4 regions of the Arthrobacter sp. E70 genome follow, and region 4 is predicted to be linked to each of the others. Evidence: riboswitches for the same ligand, from Rfam matches in the RefSeq annotation. Region 4 holds a riboswitch; each other region holds the start of a gene.
The links. Region 4 has a riboswitch for thiamine pyrophosphate ahead of thiC (phosphomethylpyrimidine synthase ThiC). Riboswitches for the same ligand answer to the same signal wherever they lie in the genome.

Region 1: it holds a riboswitch for thiamine pyrophosphate, as region 4 does, so the genes downstream of both, thiO (glycine oxidase ThiO) here and thiC (phosphomethylpyrimidine synthase ThiC) in region 4, are expected to answer to the same signal.
Region 2: it holds a riboswitch for thiamine pyrophosphate, as region 4 does, so the genes downstream of both, AC3IMC_RS00380 (ECF transporter S component) here and thiC (phosphomethylpyrimidine synthase ThiC) in region 4, are expected to answer to the same signal.
Region 3: it holds a riboswitch for thiamine pyrophosphate, as region 4 does, so the genes downstream of both, thiD (bifunctional hydroxymethylpyrimidine kinase/phosphomethylpyrimidine kinase) here and thiC (phosphomethylpyrimidine synthase ThiC) in region 4, are expected to answer to the same signal.

The regions. Positions count from the first base shown of each region.
Region 1 covers NZ_JBYQFR010000003.1:29,415-34,194, reverse strand. The annotation lists gene AC3IMC_RS04085 (thiazole synthase) at 1-85, opposite strand, end outside; gene thiS (sulfur carrier protein ThiS) at 90-326, opposite strand; gene thiO (glycine oxidase ThiO) at 323-1,597, opposite strand; TPP riboswitch at 1,590-1,708, opposite strand; gene thiE (thiamine phosphate synthase) at 1,736-2,419, shown strand; gene AC3IMC_RS04065 (RNB domain-containing ribonuclease) at 2,459-3,931, shown strand; gene AC3IMC_RS04060 (MFS transporter) at 3,936-4,780, opposite strand, start outside.
Region 2 covers NZ_JBYQFR010000001.1:86,793-91,572, reverse strand. The annotation lists gene AC3IMC_RS00385 (ABC transporter ATP-binding protein) at 1-996, opposite strand, end outside; gene AC3IMC_RS00380 (ECF transporter S component) at 996-1,619, opposite strand; TPP riboswitch at 1,683-1,821, opposite strand; gene AC3IMC_RS00375 (heme-degrading domain-containing protein) at 1,909-2,451, shown strand; gene AC3IMC_RS00370 (GAF and ANTAR domain-containing protein) at 2,459-3,229, opposite strand; gene AC3IMC_RS00365 (iron-containing redox enzyme family protein) at 3,491-4,576, shown strand; gene AC3IMC_RS00360 (glycosyltransferase family 2 protein) at 4,573-4,780, shown strand, end outside.
Region 3 covers NZ_JBYQFR010000002.1:333,111-337,890, reverse strand. The annotation lists gene AC3IMC_RS03580 (Rne/Rng family ribonuclease) at 1-1,828, shown strand, start outside; TPP riboswitch at 1,995-2,092, shown strand; gene thiD (bifunctional hydroxymethylpyrimidine kinase/phosphomethylpyrimidine kinase) at 2,100-3,611, shown strand; gene rplU (50S ribosomal protein L21) at 3,874-4,182, shown strand; gene rpmA (50S ribosomal protein L27) at 4,244-4,507, shown strand; gene obgE (GTPase ObgE) at 4,624-4,780, shown strand, end outside.
Region 4 covers NZ_JBYQFR010000003.1:364,736-369,515, reverse strand. The annotation lists gene AC3IMC_RS05540 (hypothetical protein) at 1-351, opposite strand, end outside; gene AC3IMC_RS05535 (VOC family protein) at 458-1,333, opposite strand; gene AC3IMC_RS05530 (amidohydrolase family protein) at 1,433-2,515, opposite strand; TPP riboswitch at 2,609-2,716, shown strand; gene thiC (phosphomethylpyrimidine synthase ThiC) at 2,711-4,537, shown strand; gene AC3IMC_RS05520 (alpha/beta fold hydrolase) at 4,534-4,780, opposite strand, start outside.

The DNA.
Region 1 (4,780 bases), 340 kb from region 4:
GGGACGCCAGTTCAACGCCGTCGATCACCAGGGCGTCGCCCGGACCGGCCTGGCCGGCGGGGTTGATGGTGCTGGTTTCGGTCATGGTGTCAGCCTCCCTGTACTGCGGTCACGAGTTCGATGTCGTCGCCGTCTGCGAGCGCCGTGGCGAACCATTGGCTGCGGGGCACCACCTGGGCATTATGCGCGACGGCGACACCCAGCTTCCTGCCATCGGTCGCCTGGCCGTCGGCCGCGAGCGGACGGCCGGTGACCTGGCTGACGAGCACGGTGATGGAAGCGCCGTCCGCTACGGTGTGCGGGTTTCCGTTGAGGATGATGTTCATGCTGTCTCCTTGATGTGGGTGCCAGCGGCCGCCAGTGGCCGCGAGAACCGGTCCGGACTGAACGGCGACCAGCGGGGATCGGCGGTGCCGTCCAGAAGGTCCCGGCAGATGGCCGCTGCCGCGGGGGTGAGCAGGACGCCGTGGCGGAAGAATCCGGTGGCGATAATGAGGCCGGGAATGGGCGCACCGGACCCGTCGGGCACAGGCACCCGACCCAGCAGCGGGGCGTTGTCCGGCGTTCCGGGACGGGCACGGGCTGTGCATTCGAGCAGTTCCAGTTCGGCGACGGCCGGCACCAGCGCCTGGGCGTCCCGGAGCAGTTGGTACACGCCGCCGGCGCTCACGGCGTCGGAGAGCGCATCCTCCCGCTGGGTGGCTCCAATCACCACGGTTCCGTCCTGGCGCGGAACGATATATACGGGAAGCCCGTGGACCATGCCCCGCACCGTCGAGGTCACCAGCGGCCGGAGGTGCTGGGGGACGGCGAGGCGGAGGATGTCCCCGTGCACGGGGCGGAGGGGCAGGCGCAGCCCATCGGGCAGTCCCCCGAGTCCAGGAGCCTGCAGACCGTTGGCCACCACCGTTTCGGTGGCACGGATGGTGCCGCCGCCTGCAAGGCGGACCCCGGCAACCGTTCCGCCTTCCCACAGCAGCCCGGCGGCCCGGTCCTGCACCGCAAAGCCGTCGGCGGCTCCGTCAACCGCAAGTTCGGGGGTCCGGCCAGCGGCACCGGCAAGGGCCAGCCGGAGGGAGGCCACAAGCCGCCGCGGATCCACCTGGTGGTCGGCCGGGGTGTCCAAGGCGCAGGAAATGCCGGGGCTGAGCAGGGGCTCGCGCCGGCGCGCCTCGCGCACGGTAAGGGGTTCCACTTCCAGGCCGTTGGCCCGCTGCACCCCGCGCAGGTCCATCAGCGCCGCGCGGTCGGCGGCGTCGGCACCCACGGCGAGGGTCGGCGTCGTCAGGTATCCGGAATCCGCACCCGTTGCGGCGGCAACGCCGGCAGCGAAGCCTGGCCACAGCGATGATGACTCGAGCATGAGTTCCAGGAGGTCCTCCTCCTGGTAGTGCAGTTCGCTCACCGGTGCCAGCATGCCCGCAGCGGCCCAGCTGGCGCCGCTTCCCGGTGCGTCATCCACCAGTACCACCGACCGCCCGGAGCGCTGCGCCTCCCAGGCGATGCCGTGCCCCACTACTCCCCCGCCGATGACGGCAACGCCGGCATGGATGTGGGGATCTTCGGACCCGGATGAATTGTTGTGGGAAATGCCCATCTGTTTCCTTCCCTACGCCGGCATTAACCGGATCAGGTCAAGCGGTCGGCTCTGACGCCCTCTCAGCCCGGCGCTTTATGACAGCTGCCGCAGGCTCCCGCAGTACCTGCCCAGTTTAGAGGAACTAGGCTTGCACGCATGAATCAGTCCCCCTCATTAATTCCTGCCCTCGACACCGCCCGCCTGTACCTCTGCACGGACGCGCGCCGGGACCGCGGCGACTTCGCGGAGTTCGTGGACGCCGCGTTTGCCGGCGGTGTGGACATCATCCAGCTGCGTGACAAGGGCATCGAAGCCGCGGAGGAACTGGACCTCCTGGCGGTGCTGAAGGAGGCCGCACTGCGGCACGGCAGGCTGTGGGCGGTGAACGACCGGGCGGACATCGCGGTGCTGTCCGGGGCGCCGGTGTTCCATATCGGCCAAAAGGACCTTCCGCTAGCCGCTGCCCGCACCCTGGTCAACGGCAACGCCGCCATCGGGCTCTCCAGCCACACCCCCGGCCAGGTGGACGCCGCCCTCGCCGCCACGGGCGGCCCTTCGGGCCTGGACTACTTCTGCGTTGGCCCGATCTGGGCCACGCCCACCAAACCCGGCCGGGCCGCCGTCGGCCCTGACCTGGTGAAGTACGCCGCCCAAGCCTCAGGCGACGCCGGGGACCCGGTGCCTTGGTTCGCCATTGGGGGCATCGACCACGGCAACGTGCACCAGGTGGTGGAAGCCGGCGCCCGCAGGATCGTCGTGGTCCGCGCGATCACGGAGGCTGCCGATCCTGCCGCCGCAGCGGCCGCCCTGCTCGACGCGCTGGACAGCGCCACGTCCTGAGCCTGCGCTATCGGCGTACTTGGAGATACGCTGAGTTTTGTGTCACACCATCGGCTCGCCCCCAACGTCCACGACCACAAGAATGCCCTTGAGGAAGCGTTGGGTGCGCTCCGGACGGAACTGGAGCTGCCCGGCCCGTACCCGGCAGAAGCCGTCGAAGACGCCGAAGCAGCGGTGGCGTCGCTGCAGCTGCCCTCCTACGACCTGACCGGCGTCGAATTCGTGACCATCGACCCGGCCTCGTCCACGGACCTGGACCAGGCGGTGTTCATCGAACAGGAGGGCACCGGCTACCGGGTGCTGTATGCGATCGCGGACGTGCCGGCATTCGTTGCCCCGGGGGGTCCGCTCGATGCCGAGACGCGCCGCCGGGGCCAGACCTTCTATGCGCCGGACGGCCGCATCCCGCTCCATCCGGAGGTCATCAGCGAGGGGGCCGGCAGCCTGCTGCCCGGCCAGGAATGCTCCGCTTTCGTCTGGCATTTCGTGCTCGACGGCGACGCCGAGGTTTCCTCCGTCGGCGTCAGGCGTGCGCGGGTCCGCAGCCGCGAGAAGCTCAGTTACAAAGGTGCGCAGGCAGCCCTCGACGACGGCAACGCCCACCCCGTGCTGCACCTGCTCCGCGAGGTGGGCCTCAAGCGGGTCCAACTCGAGCGGGCACGCAATGGCGCCAGCCTGAACATGCCGGAGCAGGAGATCGTCCAGTTGCCCGACGGCGGCTTCCGGATTGACGCCGTCCCGCAGCTTCCCGTCGAGGACTGGAATGCGCAGATTTCGCTGATGACCGGCATGGCCGCGGCGCAGATGATGCTTGCCGGCAAGGTGGGCATCCTGCGCACCATGCCCGCGCCGGATGAGCGGTCCCTGCGGCACTTCCGGCTGCAAACCGAGGTGCTGGGCAGGCCGTGGGATGGGGAAATGAGCTACGGCGAGTACCTGCGGTCCCTGGACCCCAGGGACCCGCGCCAACTGGCCATCATGCATTCGGCCGGCATGCTGTTCCGGGGTGCCTCCTATACCGCCTTCGACGGGACCGTCCCGGAAGACGCCGTCCAGTCCGCGATTGGTGCCGCATATGCCCACACCACCGCCCCGTTGCGCCGTCTGGTGGACCGCTTTGTGCTGGTGATTTGTGAGGCGTTGAGCAACGGCGGGGATGTGCCCGCCTGGGCCCGTGAGGCCCTTCCGCTGTTGCCGGGGATCATGGCAGGTTCAGACCAGCTGGCGTCACGGATGGAGCGGCTGGCCCTGGACACGGTGGAGGCCGCGCTCCTGGTGAACCACATCGGGCAGGAGTTCGATGCCATCGTGATCTCCGGCTCCAAGCCGCAAAACGGGAACGGCAACGGGAAGGGCGGGAACGGCAACGGCAGTTCGGGGATCATCCAGGTTGCTGAGCCGGCGGTGACCGCCCGCTGCGCCGGCGAGCTGGAGTCAGGGACCAAGGTCCGGGTCCGGCTGCTGGCTTCGGACATCACGGCGCGGCAGGTCCACTTCGAACTCGTTCCCTAGGCGGTCAGCTGCCACCGTGGTGGTCGGTACCGCGCATGCGCACTGCGACCACCATGCCGGACGCAGCGGTAAGGAGGGCGACGGCGGCAGTGGCGGCGGGTATCCCGAAGGCGTCCGCGAGCACTCCAGACAGCAAGGCACCCACGGCGAATCCGCCGTCGCGCCACAGCCTGTAGATGCCCACGGAGCGTGCCCGCCAGGCGGGATGTGCCACATCCCCAATGGCGGCGAGCAGGGTGGGGTACACCATGGCCGTACCTGCGCCGAGCAGGATGACGGCGGCGAGCCAGGTGCCAAAGTCCGTGCCGGCGGCCACCAACCCCAGCGCTGCGGCTTGAACCAGCATGCCCGCGGTGATCAGGGTTTTCCGCCCGTACCTGTCCGACAGTGCACCGGTGACGAGCTGGCCGGCGCCCCACACAGCCGGATAGACGGCGGCGAGGATGCCGATCTCGCCCAGGCCCAGCCCGGCCGCGGCGAACAGGACCGGGAAGAGGCCCCAGGCCAGGCCGTCATTGAGGTTGTTAACGAGTCCGGCCTGGCTCGCGGCGGAGAGGGAGCGGTCCTTGAAGCTGGTGAGGGCGAACACCTGACCCGTGGTAAGCCCCGAGCCCGCATGACGGTGCGGCCCGGAATGCCGGGCGGCTTCGGTTTTCGCATGGTCGTGGGTCTCCCGCACCGCCAGCACAGTCAGTCCGAGGCCCAGTGCAATGTAGGCGGCGCCGAGGAGGAAGGGTGCGGGGCGAAGGCCGTAGGTGGAGGCGAGGTACCCGGTGGCCAGCGCGGTGACGGCGACGCCCAGGTAACCGGCAGCCTCGTTGAAACCCATGGCGAGGCCGCGCTGCCTGG
Region 2 (4,780 bases), on a different contig from region 4:
CCCGGTGATGGCGAGTGCCTGCCCCGCCCGGACCTGCGCGGTGAGGCCTTCCTGGACCGGGGCCGGCGCTACCTTCCGGAAGCCGCGGCGGCCCGGACGCTCCCGGGAAACGGCGAGCCGCTCGGCCGCCAGCAGCAGGTTGCCCGTCCCGGCGGCCGGAACCTCGGCACGGCTTCGTGTTGCCGGCACGTAACCGGGCACCCAGACGCCTGCGGCGGCGAGCATGGTCCGGGCCTCGGCCAGCACGCGGTCCGGCGGCCCGTCCAGGAGTACGGCATCGTCAGTGGCGGAGCCCGGCTGCAGGACCACGATCCGGTCCACGACGTCCTTCCACACGGACACCCGGTGCTCCACCACCACCAGCGTGGCACCGGTCTTGTCCAGGCAGCGCGCGACGGCGTCGCGGACTTCCAGCACTCCGTCCGGGTCCAGGTTGGCGGTGGGTTCGTCCAGCAGGATCAGTCCGGGGCGCATGGCGAGGATGCCGGCCAGCGCCAGGCGCTGCTTCTGCCCGCCGGACAGGGCCGACGTGGGGTGGTCCAGCGAAAGGTGGGCGAGCCCGACGTCGTCCAGCGCCTCGTGCACCCGCGGCCAGATGGCATCGCGGGGCACCGCGAGGTTCTCGGCGCCGAAGGCGACGTCGTCGCCCACCCGTGACAGGACCACCTGCGTCTCCGGGTCCTGCTGCATCAGCCCGGCATGGCCGCGCCGGGCGCGCGGGGATTCTCCGTCGACCAGCAGCGAACCCGATTCGTCGGCATCCCCGGCCTCGCCGTCGTCGTTCACGTCCCCCAGCACCCCCGCGAGGGCATGCAGGAGCGTGGATTTCCCGGCGCCAGAGGGACCCAGCAGGAGCACGCGCTCCCCCGGGCTGATGTCAAGGTTGAGGGCGTTGACGGCAGGCTTGGACCTGCCGGCATGCCGCCAGCCCCAGCCGCGGGCTGTGACGGCGGCAGGCCGGGCGGGAGCCGAGGCGTCCCCGTAAGCGGCGGGCATCAGGAGAAAACGGGCTCCGTGGCGGCCTTGCGCGAGGCGAAGGAGCTCAGGACGCCCGTGCGGGCCAAACCGCGGGTGGCGATCCAGGACAGCGCGCCGGCAATGATGGCTCCGGAAACCATGCAGAAGAGGATGTAGGCCAGCTTGTCCGCGCCGGAGTAGGCGATGTTCCAGCCCCACGGTGCGAAGGAGTCGTTCAGGCCGCAGAAGAGGCCTGATGCCGCACCGGCCAGCAGGGACACGGGCAGGTTGAACTTGCGGTACACGAAGATCGCGAAGATGATCTCCGCGCCCAGGCCCTGGACGAAGCCGGAGAACAGGACGGACGTGCCGTACTGGGAACCCATGAGGAGTTCACCGGTAGCTGCCACGGTCTCGCAGAACAGCGCCGCCCCGGGCTTGCGGATGATCAGCATCCCCAGGACACCGGGGATCATCCAGCCGCCGGCGATGAGGCCGGTCAGGGGCGGGTAGGCCGCGTTCATCGGCACGGATACTGCGGCCGCGCCCTGGGACCAGGCCCAGAAAATGACGCCGCCGGCGATGGCGACGAGGGCCGCCACCACAATGTCCACGACGCGCCAGGACTTGCTGGTGGTCTTCTTGATTGCTGCTGTGCTCATGTGATCCTCCTGGGTAACAGGAGGGGAAAGCGCGGCAATGCGGCGTTGACTGCCGTTGCCAATCACTTCGAGAACTCGACTCCCTTGCGCCGGTACTAACCGGATCAGGTTCGAGGGTCTGCGGCGGTCCGCACTCTCAGCGCCCACCTGCGGTTCCCGGCCTGGCCAGGATGCCGACGGCGGCGCTCCCCTGTCGTTGTAAATGGTGGTTTTGGTTCAAATTAGGCGTGTATTTCAGCCCTTGCGGGCGTGGTCAAGTTTACACCTGGCGAGGGGTAGATTGTGGGGCATGAGTGCCAATCCGCCGCATGTGACCGAGTTCGATCCGGATTCCCTCGACACGCAGCCCGAGGGTTCCCTGGAAGCCCTGATCGCCCGCGTCGAGGCGGAGGTCAGGGAGCTGCAGTTCCCGGGGTTTTCCCCGGATGACGCCCTGAACCTTGGCCTGCTCCTCGTGGAACTGGGCAAGGAGCGGGGCCTTCCCATCGCCATCGACATCACCAAGGGCGAGCAAGTCCTGTTCCATGTTGCACTGCCGGGCGCCACGCCTGACAACGGCTACTGGGTCCGCGCCAAGCAGCGCACCGCCGCACGGTACGAGGTGCCGTCCCTCCTGGTGGGCCTGCGGGGCCGGCTGGGCGGGGGCCGGATCGAAGACCATGCCTGGTTCGACCAGTCCCGCTACGCCGCGCACGGGGGCGCCTTCCCCATTGTCGTTACGGGAGTGGGAGCGGTGGCCACCGTCACCGTGTCCGGGCTGCCCCAGGTGCAGGACCACGACCTGGTGGTGGAAGCCCTCCGGGACGTCCTCGGCTCGGCGCTGGAGGTGTAGCTGCCGCTCATTCGTCGAAGTGCGTGGTAACCCCGCCGCCGGCCCCCACGGATTCGACGATGGACTGGGCCAGCTCCCGCAGCTTGATGTTCCGGGCGTTGGAAGCGGCCTTCATGATTTCCATGGCCGCCGCCTGGCTGCACCGGTTCTGGGCCATGATGATGCCGGCGGCGAGGTCGATGGCGGTCCTGGATTGCATGGCCAGTGCCATGTCGTTGCGGGCGTCGTTGAGTTGGGCAATCTTCAGCGCAAGCCGAAGTGACTTCGACGCCTGGGCGGCGAACGCCTCCGCGCGGCTGATGTGCGGGCCGCTGAAGGCATCGCTGCGCGACGCGTACAGGTTCAGGGCCGCCCGGGTTGTGTCATCCACCAGCAACGGCACCGACAGGATGGACCGGATGCCCTGCCCCGCTGCCGCGGCGACGTAACCGGGCCACCGGTGCTCCCGCGCGGTGTCGGGCACCAGGATGCTCCGCATCTCCCCCATGGCCGTCAGGCACGGTCCCTCGCGGAAGGTGTTCTGCAGTTCGTCCATCTCCTTGGCGGTGGGGTCGCTGCTGGCCACCGTGGTGGCCTTCTTCCGCCGGAACAGGGTCACGCCGCAGACAGCGGGCACGAACGGGGCGGCTGAAAGGCCCTCGGCTGCTACCGTGGCCAGTTCGTTGAGGAAGACTCCGACGTCCGGGCTGTCCAGCACCAGATCCTGCAGGTCCTGCAGGTCCTGGAAATACTGGGACAGTTGCAGGGGGTGTTCAGGGGCGAGGGATTCTTGAACCATGGCGTTGCTCCGGCTGGACTGGTCGCCACCGGAAGCATACGGAGGGACGGGGATGCCGCTTCCTGCCAAACGGTTCTGCGTTCCACCCTAACCCGTTACCGGCCCGCATCCGGCGCGCCCTGGTTCTGCGTAGCATTAATTACTAAGCCATGCTTACTATGTTCCTCCCGGGTTTCGAGGAGGACAGGGCATGCCAGCACCGCGCACCGGCGCCCCCGTGGTTGTTCCCGGCATCGGCGCGGCAGAAGACCAAGGAGCACCATGAGAATCCCGGACACCAGAGGACCCATCAGCAGCGCCCTGTTCAAAATCCTGGTGCAGGCGCCGGCTTCTTCCGCGGCTGACCTGGACGCACTGGAGGCCCTGGTGGCGGCACAGCTGGCCCGGGCCGGGGACATCATCGGCCACGAGGACATCCAGCTCTCCCTCTTCAGCCTCTACGAACTGCACTACTCAGGCCTTGACGGCGTCGCCGACGACTGGGAGTGGGAGCCGGGACTGATCCGGATCCGGCGGATGATCGAGGAGCCCTTCGAAAAGGCGCTCCGCCAGGCCGCGCGGAAGATCGCCGGGAAACACGGCCTTCCTGCCACCGGCGCCTTCCCCGGGGACGGCCCGTCCAGCGACGGCTTGGCCAGCGACGACGTCGCCAATATCCTCTTCGACCTGGCCGCCAGCGACACCGGCCCCAGTGTCTCGCGCTACGTGGCCAGGAAGGCTTCGCTGGAGCAGCTGAAGGAGTTCCTGGTCCACAAATCGGTGTACCAGCTGAAGGAAGCCGATCCGCATACCTGGGCCATTCCCCGCCTCAGCGGCCGGGCCAAGGCGGCGCTCGTGGAAATCCAGGCGGACGAGTACGGGGGCGGCCGGCCCGAACGGATGCACAGTGCCCTGTTCGCCCGCACCATGCGCGGCCTCGGGCTGGATGACCGCTATGGCGCCTACTTGGACGCTGTCCCCGCCGTCTCCCTCGCTTCGGTGAACCTGATGTCGCTGTGCGGATTGAATCGGCGGCTTCGCGGCGCCATCACGGGCCACCTTGCCATCTATGAGATGACGTCCTCCCAGCCCAACCGCTTTTATGGCAACGGCTTCCGCCGCCATGGTTTCGACGCCGGAGTCACGCACTACTTCGACGAACATGTGGAGGCCGACGCCGTGCACGAACAGATCGCCGGGCGGGACCTGGCCGGTGGACTGGTGGAGGCCGAGCCGGAACTCCTGGCGGATGTCCTGTTCGGGGCCACGGCGGTCATGGCCATCGACAGCCGGCTTTCGGCCCACTTGCTGGGCTCCTGGGAGGCCGGGAAATCATCGCTGCGGGCGGCAGCACCCGTGGCGGCATGACGTCCGCGCCGCAGCCGTGGGAGGACGCCGAATACATCCTTCCCCTGCGCTGGACCGACGAACCAGGGGCTGCGACGGCGGACTCCGGGCTGCCTGAGCTCACCGCCTATCTCACGCTCCTGGTGGAGTGGATCCCCGTGACGGTGGTGGATGGCTCCCCATCGCGGCTTTTCGACAGGCACCGGGCTGCCTTCCCCGCCGCGG
Region 3 (4,780 bases), on a different contig from region 4:
CGTGGGCCACAAGGGTGCCCGCCTCACCAGCCAGATCTCCCTGCCGGGCCGTTACCTGGTCTACGTTCCCGGCGGTTCCATGACGGGCATTTCCCGCAAGCTGCCCGACGTCGAACGCAACCGGCTCAAGCGCATCCTCAAGGACCGCCTCCCGGAGCAGGCCGGCGTCATTGTCCGCACCGCGGCCGAAGGTGCGTCGGAGGAAGAGCTGACGCACGACATCAACCGGTTGCGGGCGCAGTGGGAGGGCATCGAAAGCCAGTCGAAGTCCACCAAGATCCTTGCCCCGGAACTGCTCTACGGCGAACCGGACCTCACCATCAAGGTGGTCCGCGACGTCTTCAACGAGGACTTCTCCAAGCTCATCGTGTCCGGTGAGGAGGCCTGGGACACCATCGAGGCCTACGTCACTTACGTGGCACCGGACCTGGTGGGGCGCCTGGAGAAGTGGACCAAAGACCAGGACATCTTCTCGGCCTGGCGGATCGACGAGCAGATCCACAAAGCCCTGGAGCGCAAGGTCTTCCTGCCCTCCGGCGGCTCGCTGGTGATCGACCGGACCGAAGCCATGACCGTGGTGGACGTCAACACCGGCAAGTTCACCGGCAGCGGCGGCAACCTCGAAGAGACTGTCACCAAGAACAACCTCGAGGCAGCCGAGGAAGTGGTGCGCCAGCTCCGCCTGCGCGACATCGGCGGCATCATCGTCATCGACTTCATCGACATGGTCCTGGAATCCAACCGCGACCTGGTCCTGCGCCGCCTGGTGGAATGCCTGGGCCGGGACCGCACCAAGCACCAGGTTGCCGAGGTCACGTCATTGGGCCTGGTCCAGATGACCCGCAAGCGCATGGGTACCGGGCTGCTCGAAGTCTTCGGCGAGCAGTGCGAAGCGTGTGCCGGCCGCGGCGTGGTCACCCACGATGATCCTGTGGAGCACCGCCGCGCCAACATCGTCGCGGCTGAGCACCATGTGCAGCGGTCAGACAACCGGCCCGAGGGCCGGGTGGAAGCCTCCCGGAACGAAGGCCAGCGGACCGACAACAGCCAGCCCGCCGGACGTTCCGAGCGCAAGCGGCGGCGCGGACGCGGCGGCCAGCAGCCGGAGCCGGCCCCGGCACCCGCCGTCCATGTGCACACTGTCCAGCCGGACCCCGCCGACGCCGAGCGGCACGCCAAGGCGGAAGCCACAAGGCTCGCCCTGGCGAACATCGCCGCAGCCGCCCATGCAGCCCACCTGCACGACGACGAGGTCGCGGCCGCCCGCCAGGCGCCGCCCGCACCGCCGGTGGTGCAGCAGCCTGCCCCGGCTGAAGCGGACAAGCACGACGCCGGCACCCGGCCCGCTGCCGTCCTCACCTTCGGCGGCGAGACGGTGCCCCTGCCGTTCGTTGAGCACGCGGGGGAGCAGCAGGCGCAGCCCGCCTTCACCCTGGACCGGCTCGCGGAAGCGTTCGCGCACCTCGGGCAGCCGGCTCCTGCGGCGGAAACTGCAGCGGCCCAGCCCGTGGAAGCACAGGAAGCCAAGCCTGCGGACGTGGTGCGGGAACCCGAGCCTGCCGCCGCCGTACCCGGAACGGAACAGGCGGCGACGGACCAGTCCCGCCAGCGCCGGCCGCGGCGCCACCGCGGTGCCAGCCGTGCCCAGGGTGCCGCCAACGAGACCACGGTCCAGCACCACGAGAACGCGCCCGCGTCCGCCGGAGGGCACTCGCACGAGGCCAAGGCTCCGGAAACGACGAAGGCCCCGGCGGTCACAGCGGAGCCCGGCAAGGCCAGCGAGGAGCCCATCATCCTTGGCGTCGGAGTCCCCGCCTCGGAACTCTAAGCGCTCCGGGTTCTCAGCGCACCACGGCCGTCAGGCCATGCCGGAGGTCCCCGTTGTGTGGACAATTCCCCCGCGAAATGCAGGGGGAGTTGTCCACGCGGCGGGGACTTCCCGCATCCGGAAGGCTGTCACCTTTCCTTCGGGTGCCACCCGCCAGCTAGGCTGGGGAACCGACACGGGGTGCCGCGCACAGGGCCGGCTGAGATCCACACCCGTTGAACCTGTCCGGCTAGTACCGGCGAAGGGATGTCTGTTGTCTTCCACCCTTTCCTTGCCCCTGCCCCCTGCCACCCTTGCCTCCACCGTGGGCCGCGCTGTTCCCCGGGTACTCTCCATCGCGGGATCGGACCCCTCCGGCGGCGCCGGCATCCAGGCCGACCTCAAGAGCATCGCCGCGCACGGCGGGTACGGCATGGCGGCCATCACCGCCCTGACCGCCCAGAACACCCGCGGCGTCCAGGCTGTCCACGTTCCGCCTGCCGCCTTCCTTGCCCAGCAGCTGGATGCGGTCAGTGACGACATCTGCATCGACGCAGTGAAGATTGGCATGCTGGGTGACGACGCCGTCATCCGCACCGTCCGCGAATGGCTCGCCAAGGTGCGTCCCGCCGTCGTGGTCCTTGACCCGGTGATGGTGGCCACCAGCGGTGACCGCCTGCTGAAGGAATCCGCAGAAGCTGCGGTCCGGGAACTGCTGCCCGTTGCACACCTCATCACCCCGAACCTGCCTGAACTTGCCATGCTGGTGGACGGGGAGCAGGCGCAAACGTGGGAGGCAGCCCTGGACCAGGGCCGGCGCCTCGCGGAGGCAACCGGTGCAACGGTCCTGGTGAAGGGCGGGCACCTGGGGGGAACGGCGTGCCCTGACGCGCTGGTCAACACCTCCGGCGAGCTCTCCAGCGAAGTGGTGGAGGTGCCTGGGGACCGGGTGCCCACCCGCAACAGCCACGGGACGGGCTGCTCGCTGTCATCCGCGATGGCCACCGTGCAGGCGCGCCTGGGGGACTGGGAAGCATCCCTGCGGACGGTCAAGCCGTGGCTGGCCGGGGCACTCGAAAACTCGGGACAGTTGGACGTTGGCCAGGGGAACGGTCCGGTCCACCACTTCCACCACGTCCGGCCCGCGTTGCCGGAGGGCGGCTTCGCTGCCCGGCTGTGGGCGGAATCCGAACAGTACCTGGCAGAGATCTATGGGCTCGAATTCATCCGCGGCCTTGCCGGCGGCCACCTTCCCGAAAAGGAGTTCGCCTATTACCTCGCCCAGGACGCGGTGTACCTGAACGGCTACTCGCGGGTCCTTGCGCGGGCCAGTGCACTGGCACCTTCCGAGGCAGAGCAGTTGTTCTGGGCGGGATCGGCCCGGCAGTGCCTCGAAGTGGAATCGGAACTGCACCGGTCGTGGCTCAGCACCCGCCCGACGCAGGACGGACTCGGCCCCGTGACCAAGTCCTACGTTGACCACCTCACCGCTGCGTCGGCGTCGGGCAGCTACGCGGTGCTGGCTGCTGCCGTCCTGCCCTGCTTCTGGCTCTACGCCGAGGTGGGCGAAAAGCTGCACGCGCAGTTCCTTGCAGCAGGGGAGCCCGACGGGCACCCCTATGCGTACTGGCTGCGCACTTACGCCGACGAGGCCTTCGCCGAAGCCACCCGTCAGGCCATCGCGATCGTGGATGCGGCCGGCAGGGCGGCCCCGGACCACGAGCGGGACGCGATGCTTACGGCCTTCAGGCAGTCCTGCCGGCTTGAAGTGGACTTCTTCGACGCGCCGCGCCTTTATTCCTGACACTCCGCCGGCCCCGGCGCCGGTATCATGGAACGGCACGGTGACGGCGTTGCCGTGGGCTTGTGGTTACTATCACAACCCACCCGCCGGAACCAGCCTCATTTGCGGCCGGAGACGAACCTAGCGTATTCTTGATCTTCGGTGCTTACGCCAACACTTGGGTTTCTGACCCCACGGCGTTGAGGCACAGCGAGAAGCCAGGCTTATTCAGCCGGTACCGCACGCAATTTTGTTATAAACGTCGAGAGAAGTGAGTTCCCAAGTGGTGTACGCGATTGTCCGCGCAGGCGGCCGCCAAGAGAAGGTTTCCGTTGGAGACTTCGTTACCCTGAACCGCGTCGCCGGTGGAGCCGGCAGCACCATTGAGCTGCCCGCCCTGCTCCTGGTTGACGGTGACAAGGTCACCTCCGCCGCCGCCGACCTGGCCAAGGTTACTGTTACGGCTGAAATCCTCCAGGACCTCCGCGGTCCGAAGATTGTCATCCAGAAGTTCAAGAACAAGACCGGCTACAAGAAGCGCCAGGGTCACCGCCAGGAACTGACCAAGGTCAAGATCACCGGCATCAAGTAACCTTCGGTTACTGTTCAGGTATTTCAACAGATTCCCCAGAATTTAAAGGCAGGCATTTCAGATGGCACATAAAAAGGGCGCGAGCTCCACTCGCAACGGCCGCGACTCCAACGCTCAGTACCTCGGTGTTAAGCGCTTCGGCGGCCAGGTAGTTTCCGCAGGCGAGATCATCGTCCGCCAGCGTGGCACCCACTTCCACCCGGGCGCCGGCGTTGGCCGTGGCGGCGACGACACCCTGTTCGCCCTGACCCCGGGCGCCGTTGAATTCGGCACCCGCCGCGGTCGCCGCGTCGTCAACATCGTTGCTGCTGCAGCTGCAGAGTAACAACCAGTTCTGAAGTGGTGGAGCGGGCCTGTTGGTCCGCTCCACTGCTCTTTTAACCGCATTACAATCGATGTGGCGTCCACGGGCGCCGCATAAACAGCTTTGAGGAGATCCACGTGGCCAGCTTTGTAGACCGGGTAGTCCTGCACGTATCCGGCGGGACCGGCGGCCACGGATGCGTCTCCGTCCACCGTGAGAAGTTCAAGCCACTTGGCGGGCCCGACGGCGGCAACGGCGGCAACGGCGGCGACGTGATCCTCCGCGTCGACCACC
Region 4 (4,780 bases):
GGGCATGTCCTCCTGGCCCGCCCACTGTTCCGCGACGTCGTCGAGGACGTTGCCCTCGCCCTCCGTCTCGTAGGTGAGCAGGTCCGCCAGGGCGCGGACCATGGCGGGCGGCACGGCCAGGAGTGAGTCACTGGCCACATCCACCATGGTCAGCTCATAGTCGGCCCCGCCGGCATGGACGGCAGTTCCGGCCAGGTCCCCCAGCTGTTCGACTTCGAAATCGCTGATCCCCTGGATCCGCACCGCCTCGCCCGCGGGAGCCGCGGCAGCCCCGCCGCGCCCCTCGTCGAGGACGCCGGCGCGCTTCAGCGCTGCGTCATGGGTGGCGACAAAGATCTCGGTGAAGCCCATGGGATGTGCCCTTCTTCCGTCGGCAAAGCTGCGTTCCGGGCGCCTTTGGGCCCCGGGCGTACGGCATCAGCCTAGTAGTTGCGGGCGGCCGCGCGCACGCGCCGCCCTAGCGGACAGCCACCCGGAGCTTGTTGCGCCACGGATCCTCGAAGCGCAGTTCGGCGCCGGTGTGGTGCGCCGGCACCCCGGCGACCTTGAGGCGGTCAGCCAGCGCCCCGACGTCGTCCCCCGTGGGAACTTCAATGAGCACCTCGCCGAGGCCCAGCGTGTCCTTGCGCGGGCCGGCGCCGCGGCTGTTCCAGACGTTCATGGCCATGTGGTGGTGGTACCGGCCCGCGGAGACGAATAATGCCTGGCCGTGCCAGCCGGCGGTTTTTTCGAACCCGAGGGTTCCAACGTAGAAGTCCCGCGCGGTTTGGACGTCGCCCACCTGCAGGTGCACGTGTCCGACACCTGCGGCGGTGGTGCGCTGGCCTTCGAGCGCCTCCTCGGTGAGGTGCTGCTCGAGGTACCGCTGGGGCGGCAGCGCCAGGCTGTCCATAACGACGTCGGTTCCGTTCCAGGACCAGTTGCTGCGGGGCCTGTCCCAGTAGAGTTCGATGCCGTTACCTTCAGGATCGGTGAAGTAGAACGCTTCGCTGACGAGGTGGTCGGCGCTGCCGGTGAAGGCCCGCGGCTCGTACTGGGCGGCGGTGGCGATGGTGGCCGCGAGGGAGGCCTGGTCCTCGAACAGCAGCGCGGTGTGGAAGAGGCCGGCTTCACCCCTGCCGGGAAGGTTCAGCCCCGGTGCGGGGGCCAGATGCACCAGCGGCCTCTGCAGCCGGCCAAGGTAGATTCCCCCGTCCTGCTCCGCTACGACGTCGAGGCCGAGGGCGCGCTGGTAGTAGTCGGTCATGACCTTCATGTCGCCCACCTTGAGCATGACGGTGCCCATGGCGAGGTCGGCGGGAAGAAGGTCCTGGGCAGTTACTTCTGCGGTCATTGAATGCTCCCTGTGGTGTGGGCCCTCCGAATGAGATGGCCACCCATTAAAATTACTTGAAGCTTCAATTTATTCCAAGTGGTGCCCGGAGATTTCCGCTCAGCGGATGATGTGGCCGTCCAGCACGACGTGGGCCAGTGCCCCAATGGTTTCCGGGACTGCCCGCGGGTCCTCGCGGCACAGCACGACGTCGGCCCGGGCACCTTCGGAAATGTTGTCGGCGCCCAGCCAGGTGCGGGCCGACCAGCAGGCGGCGTCCAGGGCTGCGGCCATGGGCAGGCCCGCGGCGTGCAGGGCAGCGATTTCGTCGGCGATCCGGCCATGGCGGATCACGCTGCCGGCGTCAGTCCCGGCGAAAATCCGGACACCGGCTTCGTAGGCCTCCGCCACCCGTTCGGCGCGGCGTTCCCACAGGGCCCGCATATGGGCCGCGTAAAGCGGGAACTTGGGCTCGGCCTGGGCAGCAATGTCGGGGAACGTCGCGATATTGATGAGGGTGGGCACGATCGGTACGCCCTGCTCAACGAAGCGCGGCAGGTGGCGGGGAAGGAGTCCGGTGGCGTGCTCGATGCAGTCGATACCGGCGTCGAGCATTTGATCCAGCGTGTCCTCGGCAAAACAGTGCGCCGTCACCCTCGCGCCTTCGTCATGGGCCGCCTGCACGGCGTCGCGGACGACGGCGGCGGGAAAGGACGGCGCCAGGTCACCGATGCCCCGGTCAATCCAGTCCCCCACCAGCTTCACCCAGCCGTCGCCGTCGCGCGCCTGCTTGCGCACCGCCTCGACGAGGCCTTCAGGCTCGACCTCCTCGGCGAAGCCCCGGAGGTAACGCCGGGTCCGCGCCACATGCCGGCCGGCACGAATGAGGACCGGAAAGTCCCGGCCGCCCTGCATCCAGCGGGTGTCGGCCGGGGAGCCGGCATCACGTACCAGCAGGGTGCCGGCGTTAAGGTCTGCCATTGCCTGCTCTTCTGCGGTAGCGGTATCCACCGGGCCGTCCGGGCCCAGTCCAATGTGGCAGTGGGCGTCCGCGAATCCGGGCAGCACCCAGCCGTCGAGAACCCGGTCAGGCGGTACTGCCGGCCGGCTGAAGGTAAGCCTGCCGTCCACGGACCAGAGTCCGTTCCGGACGGTGTCCGGACCTGTCAGGACGGGGCCCCGAAGTTCGATGACTTGTGGCATTCGGATGTCCTTTCGCTGCCCGCACAGGGTAGCACCGCCCGAATGTTACAAGGCCCGCCGCGTTTGTCCCTGCGGGGCGTGTGGTAGCTTCGTTCCTGACCACACGGGTGCCCCTGCAGGGGCTGAGATCGGGCTGACGCAGCCTGCGACCGTTGAACCTGTCCGGGTAATGCCGGCGAAGGAAGTGAGTATTCCTTGAGTACACAAAATGCCCAGTTGAACCCTGCCCAAAGCCAGGCGGAAGCCTCCCGTCCGGCCCCAGAAGCGGCTCCCGTGACCCAGTCCCTGAAATCGCACTCGCTGGCGTTCATCGAAGACACGGGGAACGGGATCCGCGTTCCGGTGACGGAAATTGCTCTGGAGGACTCGCCGAACGGCCAGCCGAACGCGCCCTTCCGGACCTACCGGACGGCGGGGCCCGGCAGTGACCCGGTACGCGGCCTGCAGCCCTTCCGGGAGCAGTGGATTGCTGAGCGCGGGGACACCGAGGCCTACAGCGGCAGGGAGCGGAACCTGCTCGACGACGGCCGCTCGGCGATGCGCCGCGGCGCCGCCTCTGCGGAATGGAAGGGCGCGCAGCCGGTGCCCCGCCGTGCCGTCGAAGGCCGGACGGTGACACAGATGCACTATGCCCGGAAGGGCATCATCACCCCCGAAATGCGCTTCGTCGCCCTGCGCGAGAACTGCGACGTCGAGCTGGTCCGGAGCGAGGTGGCGGCTGGCCGGGCCATCATCCCCAGCAACATCAACCACCCGGAATCCGAGCCGATGATCATCGGCAAGGCCTTCCTGGTGAAGATTAACGCCAACATCGGCAACTCGGCAGTCACCAGTTCCATCGCCGAAGAGGTGGACAAGCTGCAGTGGGCCACCCAGTGGGGTGCGGACACCGTCATGGACCTCTCCACCGGTGACGACATCCACACCACGAGGGAGTGGATCATCCGCAACTCCCCCGTACCGATCGGCACCGTGCCCATCTACCAGGCCCTGGAAAAGGTGAACGGCGAGGCCAACGCCCTGACCTGGGAGATTTTCCGCGACACCGTCATCGAGCAGTGCGAGCAGGGCGTGGACTACATGACCATCCACGCCGGAGTGCTGCTGCGGTACGTGCCGCTGACCGCCAACCGCGTCACCGGCATCGTCTCGCGCGGCGGCTCCATCATGGCGGGCTGGTGCCTGGCACACCACCAGGAGAACTTCCTCTACACCCACTTCGACGAGCTGTGCGAAATTTTCGCCAAGTACGACGTCGCGTTCTCCCTGGGCGACGGCCTGCGCCCCGGTTCCACCGCGGACGCCAATGACGCCGCCCAGTTCGCGGAGCTGGATACGCTGGCCGAGCTCACGCAGCGCGCCTGGGAATACGACGTACAGGTGATGGTGGAAGGCCCTGGCCACATTCCCTTCCACCTGGTCCGGGAAAACGTCGAACGCCAGCAGGAACTCTGCAAGGGCGCGCCCTTCTACACCCTGGGACCGCTCGTCACCGATGTTGCCCCTGGCTACGACCACATCACCTCTGCCATCGGTGCGACGGAAATCGCCCGGTACGGCACGGCGATGCTCTGCTACGTCACCCCGAAGGAACACTTGGGCCTGCCGAACAAGGACGATGTGAAGACCGGCGTGATCACCTACAAGATCGCGGCCCACGCCGCAGACCTGGCCAAGGGGCACCCCGGCGCGCACGAACGCGATGACGCCGTGTCCAAGGCCCGCTTCGAGTTCCGGTGGCGGGACCAGTTCGCGCTGTCCCTGGACCCGGAGACCGCCGAGGCGTTCCACGATGAAACTCTTCCGGCAGAACCGGCCAAGACGGCCCACTTCTGTTCGATGTGTGGTCCGAAGTTCTGCTCGATGCGGATCAGCCAGGATATCCGGGACGAGTACGGGTCAGCCGACTCGCAGGCGGCGCTGGCTGAAATGGCGTCCGGGATGCGCGAAAAGAGCCAGGAATTCCTTGCGGCCGGCGGGAAGGTGTACCTGCCTGAGCTGCAGGTTCCCGCGGGCAGCTAGGACGCCCGGGCCGGTTGGCTCCGGCTGACCTCGCTGATGAACTGCCGGATGGTGTGGTCGCCGTCCGGCGAATCATGGGGCCGGTGCCCGCCCGCGGCAACGCGGTGCAGGGCACCGGTCTCCCGCAGGTAGCCGGCAATCTCTTCGTACAATGGCTCCCAGCCCCCGGTCAGGACCAGGGTGGGAACGCCCGGAACGATGTGCAGGGGTGCCTCCCAGGAGGGCGCCTGGAGCCGGAGCCGC